3 regions of the Terrabacter sp. LjRoot27 genome follow, and region 1 is predicted to be linked to each of the others. Evidence: riboswitches for the same ligand, from Rfam matches in the RefSeq annotation. Region 1 holds a riboswitch; each other region holds the start of a gene.
What was found. A riboswitch is a leader RNA that binds a small molecule or an ion and turns the genes downstream of it on or off. The one in region 1 is predicted to bind S-adenosylmethionine.
Positions count from the first base shown of each region.

Region 2: linked by a shared signal. The riboswitch ahead of ACSQ2D_RS08325 (aminotransferase class V-fold PLP-dependent enzyme) and the one ahead of metX (homoserine O-acetyltransferase MetX) in region 1 are both predicted to bind S-adenosylmethionine.
Region 3: linked by a shared signal. The riboswitch ahead of ACSQ2D_RS14365 (bifunctional o-acetylhomoserine/o-acetylserine sulfhydrylase) and the one ahead of metX (homoserine O-acetyltransferase MetX) in region 1 are both predicted to bind S-adenosylmethionine.

Region 1 covers NZ_CAXUSS020000001.1:2,775,993-2,778,247, reverse strand. The annotation lists gene ACSQ2D_RS12965 (DUF4192 domain-containing protein) at 1-797, shown strand, start outside; SAM riboswitch class IV at 941-1,056, shown strand; gene metX (homoserine O-acetyltransferase MetX) at 1,072-2,255, shown strand, end outside.
Region 2 covers NZ_CAXUSS020000001.1:1,786,067-1,788,321, reverse strand. The annotation lists gene ACSQ2D_RS08330 (DNA translocase FtsK 4TM domain-containing protein) at 1-863, opposite strand, end outside; SAM riboswitch class IV at 1,151-1,276, shown strand; gene ACSQ2D_RS08325 (aminotransferase class V-fold PLP-dependent enzyme) at 1,313-2,255, shown strand, end outside.
Region 3 covers NZ_CAXUSS020000001.1:3,088,080-3,090,334, reverse strand. The annotation lists gene ACSQ2D_RS14365 (bifunctional o-acetylhomoserine/o-acetylserine sulfhydrylase) at 1-1,311, opposite strand, end outside; SAM riboswitch class IV at 1,402-1,521, opposite strand; gene ACSQ2D_RS14360 (HNH endonuclease signature motif containing protein) at 1,752-2,255, shown strand, end outside.

The sequences.
Region 1 (2,255 bases):
GGCTGCCGTCCCTCGTCGGACCGCTGCGGGACCGCGAGGTCCGTGACGCCCTCATGAGCTGGCTGTGCCCGGGCATGCTCCCGACCGACACCTGCTCCGACGACGTCGCCGTGCTGCTCGAGCTCCTGCTCGGGCCGGACGTGCGCATGGCCCCGGCCTCGGGCGATCTCGACGACGTCCCGTGGCCGTCCGGGCGGACCGGTGGTGGTGGGGCGACAGGCCGCGGGGTAGGCGCCGACGTCGGGGCCCGACTGCCCGACCCCGACCGTGACGCCCTGCGCGCCCTGCGCGAGCTGCTGGCCCGCGAGGCCGCTGCGGCTGGGACGGGTCCCGGTGGGGACGGCAGCGAGCACGCCGACGAGGAGGGTGACGAGGTGCCCGAGAGTGACGCTTTCGCGGCCCGCCGCGCACTGGACGAGCGAGACGAGCTCGGGGAGATGGACGAGCTGGACGAGCTGGACGCGCTCGACGCGCTCGCCGGCCTGCTCGAGCGGGTCGAGCGCGAGGCGTGGGACGGCATCGACGGGCCGGCAGGCGAGCCCGGCTGGGACGACTGGGACGGGGCCGCGACGCCCCGGTTGCTCCTGTCGCGCCTCGAGCAGGTGTGTCGCCTCACCCCGGCGGCCCACGCTGCTCCGCTGCTGTCGGTCGTCGCCTCGCTCGCCTGGTGGTGCGGCGACGGCGCGCGTGCCGGTGTCGCGGTCGACCACGCCCTGGCGCTCGAGCCGGACCACTCGCTGGGCACGCTCGTGCGAGACGCGCTCGACCACGGCCTCCGGCCCCGCCGGTGTGCCTGACCCAGCCGCGCTCGACCACGGCCTCCGGCCCCGCCGGTGTGCCTGACCCAGCCGCGCTCCGGCGTGGCGGGTCCGCGGCGCGGGAGTCCATGTCGTGGACCGGTCGATCTCGTCGGGCGGAGGCCTCGCGTATGGTTGGACCAGGTCATGAGTACCAGCGACAAGCCCCGGCTCGCTGGTCGGCAACCCTCCTTCGCGGTGGGGTGCCCCGGGTGAGGACCAGGCCGCACCTGTCCCCGGGTGTGCGCAAGCGCGAGGACCGAGGAGTACCCCGATGACCGTCACCCACCGGAAGCAGAGCACGCGCCGACCCGCGCGGCTCGCGACCGCTGGCACCGGCCAGACCGGCGACGCAGCAGCAGCGCCCGCCCGTGCAGCGACGAGCCACGTCGACCCGATGACCCCGGGGCCGCGCCGGCCCGACGGCGCCTGGCGCGACGGGGACCCCGTCGGTCGGCGCCAGTTCGCCGACATCGGCGAGGTGGAGCTCGAGCGCGGGGGCATGCTGCCCGACGTCCGCATCGCCTACGAGACGTGGGGCCGGCTCAACGACGCCGGCGACAACGTCATCCTCGTCGAGCACGCACTGACCGGCGACAGCCACGTCATCGGCGAGGCCGGTGACGGACACGCCTCGCCCGGCTGGTGGAACGCCCTCATCGGCCCCGGCGGCCCGGTCGATCCCGACCGATGGTTCGTCATCGCGTCCAACGTCCTCGGCGGCTGCCAGGGCAGCACCGGCCCCGCGAGCCCCGCACCCGACGGTCGGCCGTGGGGGAGCAGGTTTCCCTACGTCACGGTCCGCGACCAGGTCGCCGTCGAGCGCCGCCTCCTCGACGGGCTCGGCATCCGCCGCCTCGCAGCCGTCGTCGGCGGGTCGATGGGCGGGATGCGCGCGGTGGAGTGGGCCGTGTCGCACCCCGACGACGTCGACCGCTGCATCGTGCTCGCGTCGACCGCGTACGCCACCGCCGACCAGATCGCCTGGTGCCAGCCGCAGCTGCTCGCGATCCGCAACGACCCGGACTTCGCCGGGGGCGACTACTACGAGGGCCACGCGCGTCCCGACACCGGCCTGGGCCTCGCCCGGCGCATCGCCCACATCACCTACCGCACCGAGACCGAGCTCGGCTCGCGCTTCGGACGCGAGGCCCAGCTCGGCGAGGACCCGCTGCGTGCGGGTGACCGCGGACGGTTCGCCGTCGAGTCCTACCTCGACCACCACGCAGGCAAGCTGGCCCGGCGTTTCGACGCGAACTCCTACGTCGTGCTGACCGAGGCGATGAACTCCCACGACGTCGGGCGCGACCGCGGCGGTCTCGAGGCCGCCCTCGAGCGCGTGCGCGCCGACTGCACGATCGTCTCGGTCGACACCGACCGCCTCTACCCGCCCCGGCTCTCGGACGAGCTTCACGCGGCCCTTCCCGGGTCGCGGCGCGCGCACATCACCTCCGAGTT
Region 2 (2,255 bases), 990 kb from region 1:
AGGTCGACGGCCTTGCGACGCGCGCGCTTGACCGCGGCGGCCGGGGCGTCGAGCGCCTCGTCGGGCTGCTCGTCGACGTGGTCGCGGTCGATGACGAGGGCCCGCAGCTGCCGCATGCGGGTCGGGATCATGTTGACCGGCGTCGCCGTGATGACGAGCAGGCCGAAGAGCCCGAGCAGGATGAGCAGGACGAGCGCCCCGTAGGTCGAGACGGCCGCCGCGAGGGGGCTCGACGCGAGGAAGCCGAGGATGCCACCGGCGGCGCGCATGCCGTCGGCGCCGTCGGGCGGGTTGGGGATGCCGTCGGCGAGGTGCGACAGACCGCACGCGGCGAAGGTCAGGGCGATGGTGCCGACGACGATGCGGTTGGTCGCCGCGTCGTCCTGGGGGGCGCGCAGCATGCGCAGGCCGAGCGCGAGCAGCACGAGCGGGACGGCGTACGCGACGCGGCCGAAGGTGCCGGCGAAGACGGCGTGCACGACCTGGCCGAAGGTGCCGGAGACGCCCCACCACTCACGGGCGGCGACGACGACGGCGAGCGCGATGAGGGCGAAGCCGATGCCGTCGCGACGGTGCTCGGGCTCGAGGTCGGCGGCGCTGTGGCCGACGCGGCGCACCGCTCCCCCGGCCATGTGCGAGACCCCCATCCACGTGTTGCGCATCGCGCCGAGCGGGAAGGGGAGGCCTCCGCCCCGGGTCTTGGACGCCGTCTTGGCGGCGGGCTTGCGGGCAGCGGGCTTGCGCTGCGCCGGCCTACCACCGCGTGCTGCCGGAGGGCGTGACGAGGCGCTGCCCGCGGATCCCTTGGCGCGGGTGGCCGCGGCGGAGCTCGAGCGCTGGCTGGTGGACGGACGTGACGCCATGCTGGCACCGTACGTCAACGCACCGATGAACTCACGCGTCACACGCGCAACAGGACCGATCAGTCGGACAGCGCTCTCCAGGGCTCACAGGGCTCTCGTATGCCGTGGGCGCACCTCCCGCGCACCGTGGGGACCGTCGTCGGGTGCCGTGGGCGCACCTCCCGCGCACCGTGGGGACCGTCGTCGGGTGCCGCGGGCGCACCTCGGGCCGGGCGGCGTCTCAGATCGCGACACCCGGGGAGCGACCGGTGGACAGCCGGCGACCGTCCCGCCTATGGTCTTGCGCAGGTCATGAGTGCCAGTGACAAGCCCCGGCTCGCTGGCCAGCAACCCTCCTCCGCGGTGGGGTGCTCCGGGTGACGACCAGGCCGCCCTCGGTCCGCATGCGTCCTCGAGGTCGGCAAGCGCGGACCTGCACGAGGTGGGTCCCATGACCCAGGAGCACTCCCATGTCGGTCCTTCCCTCGACGCACCCCGCCGCCTCCCTCTGTGGAGGCTCCCCCGCACCGCTCGTGCGCACCCGCGCCCTGCACGTCGTGCCGGAGGCGCGCACGCTGCCCACCGTCGTCGGCGCGGGACTGCGCGTGCCCACGCTGCACGGCGACACGGCATACGCCAACCTCGACCACGCGGCCTCGACGCCGGCGCTCGAGACGGTCAAGGGGGCCGTCGACCGTGCCCTCGAGACCTACTCCTCCGTCCACCGGGGCGCCGGCTTCGCCTCGCGGCTGACGAGCGCGTGGTACGAGCAGGCCCGCGCGGAGGTCGCCTCCTTCGTCGGCGCGCGCGAGGGCGACTCGGTCGTCTTCACCCGGACGACGACCGACTCCTGGGCGCTGCTGAGCAAGGCGCTGCCGAGCCGCACGACGGTCTTCGTCTTCGGCACCGAGCACCACTCGACCCTGCTGCCGTGGGGCCGCTTCCGCACCGTGCGCCTCCCCGTCCCGCAGACGGTCGAGGACGCGCACGCCCTGCTCGAGGAGGCACTGGCCGACCACCCGTCGCGCCACCGCCTCGTCGTCGTCGCGGCCGCCTCGAACGTCACGGGTGAGGTCTGGCCCGTCGAGCGCTTCGCCGCGCTGGCCCACGCGCACGGAGCCCGGATCGCCGTCGACGCGGCCCAGCTCTCGGCGCACCGCACCATCGACCTCGCCGCGTGGGACGCCGACTACGTCGCGTTCTCGGGGCACAAGACGTACGCCCCCTACGGCGCAGGCGTCCTCGCCGGGCGCTCCGACTGGCTCGACGCCGGCAACCCCTACCTGCTCGGCGGCGGCGCGACGCGCTCGGTGACCGAGGACGGCACGACGTGGGCGACCGGCCCGGCCCGCCACGAGGGCGGCAGCCCCAACGTCATCGGCGCCATCGCGCTCGCCGCGGCGTGCTCGACGA
Region 3 (2,255 bases), 310 kb from region 1:
CTTGGCGGCCGTGAAGCCCTGCTCGAGGTCGGCGACGATGTCGTCGATGTGCTCGATGCCGACCGAGAGGCGCACGAGGCCCGGGGTCACGCCGGCGGCCAGACGGTCCTCGTCCGGGCCCTGGGAGTGCGTCGTCGACGCGGGGTGGATGACGAGCGAGCGCACGTCACCGATGTTGGCGACGTGGCTGTGCAGGGTCAGCGCCTCGACGAACTTCTTGCCCGCCTCGAGGCCGCCCGCGATCTCGAAGGAGAGCACGGCACCCGCGCCGCGAGGCGTGTACTTCTCCGCCAGGGCGTGGAAAGGACTGTCCGGCAAGGACGCCCACACGACCTTCTCGACCTGGTCGTGCCCTTGGAGGAAGGCTGCGACCTTGTGGGCGTTCTCGAGGTGGCGCTCGATGCGCAGCGACAGCGTCTCGATGCCCTGGGCGATGAGGAACGCGTTGAAGGGCGACGCGGCGGGGCCGAGGTCGCGCAGCAGCTGGACGCGCGCCTTGAGGATGAAGGCGAGGTTGGCCCCGAGGGGGCTGCCGACGCCGAGGTCGCGGGCGAAGACGAGCCCGTGGTAGCTCTCCTCCGGCGTGTTGTAGTTGGGGAACTTCTCCGGGTCGGCTCCGAAGTCGAAGGTGCCCGCGTCGACGATGACACCGGCGATCGAGGTGCCGTGGCCGCCGAGGTACTTCGTCGCGGAGTGCACGACGACGTCGGCTCCCCACTCGATCGGGCGGATGAGGTAGGGCGTCGCGACGGTGTTGTCGACGACGAGCGGGACCCCGTGCTCGTGCGCGAGGGCCGCGACGGCCTCGATGTCGAGGATCTCGCTCTTGGGGTTGGCGATGGTCTCGCCGAAGAGGAGCTTCGTGTTGGGCCGGATGGCAGCGCGCCACGAGTCGATCGACGTCGGGTCCTCGACGAAGCCGACCTCGATGCCGAACTTGGGCAGCGTGTGCTTGAAGAGGTTGAAGGTGCCGCCGTAGAGGCTGGGGGAGACGACGACGTGGTCGCCGGCCTCCGCGATGTTGAGCACGGCGAGGGTCTCGGCCGCCTGGCCCGAGGCGACGAGCAGGGCGCCGACGCCACCCTCGAGCGCCGCGATGCGCTGCTCGACGACGTCGGTCGTCGGGTTCATCAAGCGGGTGTAGATGTTGCCGAACTCCTTGAGCCCGAAGAGGTTCGCGGCGTGGTCGGTGTCGTTGAAGACGTAGCTCGTCGTCTGGTAGATCGGCAGCGCGCGGGCTCCGGTGGCGCTGTCGGGGGCCTGGCCGGCGTGGATCTGCTTGGTCTCGAAGGACCAGTTGGGCTCGGTCATCGGTCGTCCTGCTCTTCCTGGGTCGTGTCGCTGACCGGGGTCCCGTGTCACCGGGCCCCGTGCACCGACGGGTCGGTGCGGGAGAGAGGCTCTCCGCGCTTGCCCGCGCGCCGGGTGGCGTCGACGGGCCAGGTCCTCACCCGGGGCACCCCACCGCGGTTGGAGGGTTGCCGGCCAGCGAGCCGGGGCTTGTCGCTGGCGCTCATGACCTACCGGCGAGTGTACGTATGCGTGTCCGCCACGTGGGAGGGCGTGTCCTCATCGTGGACGCGTCGTCACCGGTGTGGGCGCCTGGCGCGTGTTGGGAAGTGCCGGCTCGGGTGGGATCGCTTGCAGGGCAGAGGAGTTCGTTGTCCACAGATGAGCCAGCGGGTCTTGCGAGTCTTTCGAACACGTGTTCTAATCGAGTGAAGGGAACGAGCGTCGAGAGGAGGGTCACCGTGCCGTTCACCCCGTCGCCGGCCGAGACCTCCGCTGTGCGCTCGGGAGGGCCCTGGCCGGTGCTGCGTGCCCGATGGTCCTCCGACCCGGACCACTGGGCGCGCACCCTCGACCCCGTCCTCGACCCGGTCCTCACGCAGCTGCGCGCGGGGCGCGGGCGGGCCCGAGCGGCGGCGGCGCTCGAGGGGCTGGCGCGGGCCGGGGAGCGGGTGCTCGCCGAGATCCAGGCGCTCGAGGTCGCCAAGGCCCGCCTCGAGGCCGACCTGCTCGCCGCGTACGGCGCACTGGCCACCATCGAGGCCCAGCAGATCCAGGCCCTGCCCGCCGGTGCCGCCGCCCGGGCGTCCTCGCGGGTCTCTCCCGAGCGGGTCGTCACCGAGGAGATCGCGCTCGCGACCGGCGTCGGGACCGGGGAGGTCGCCCGCCGGCTCACCCTGGCCACCGCACCCCGCCGGCACCGAGTCGTCCTGAACGCGCTGCGAGCCGGGCGGCTGTCGCTGCAC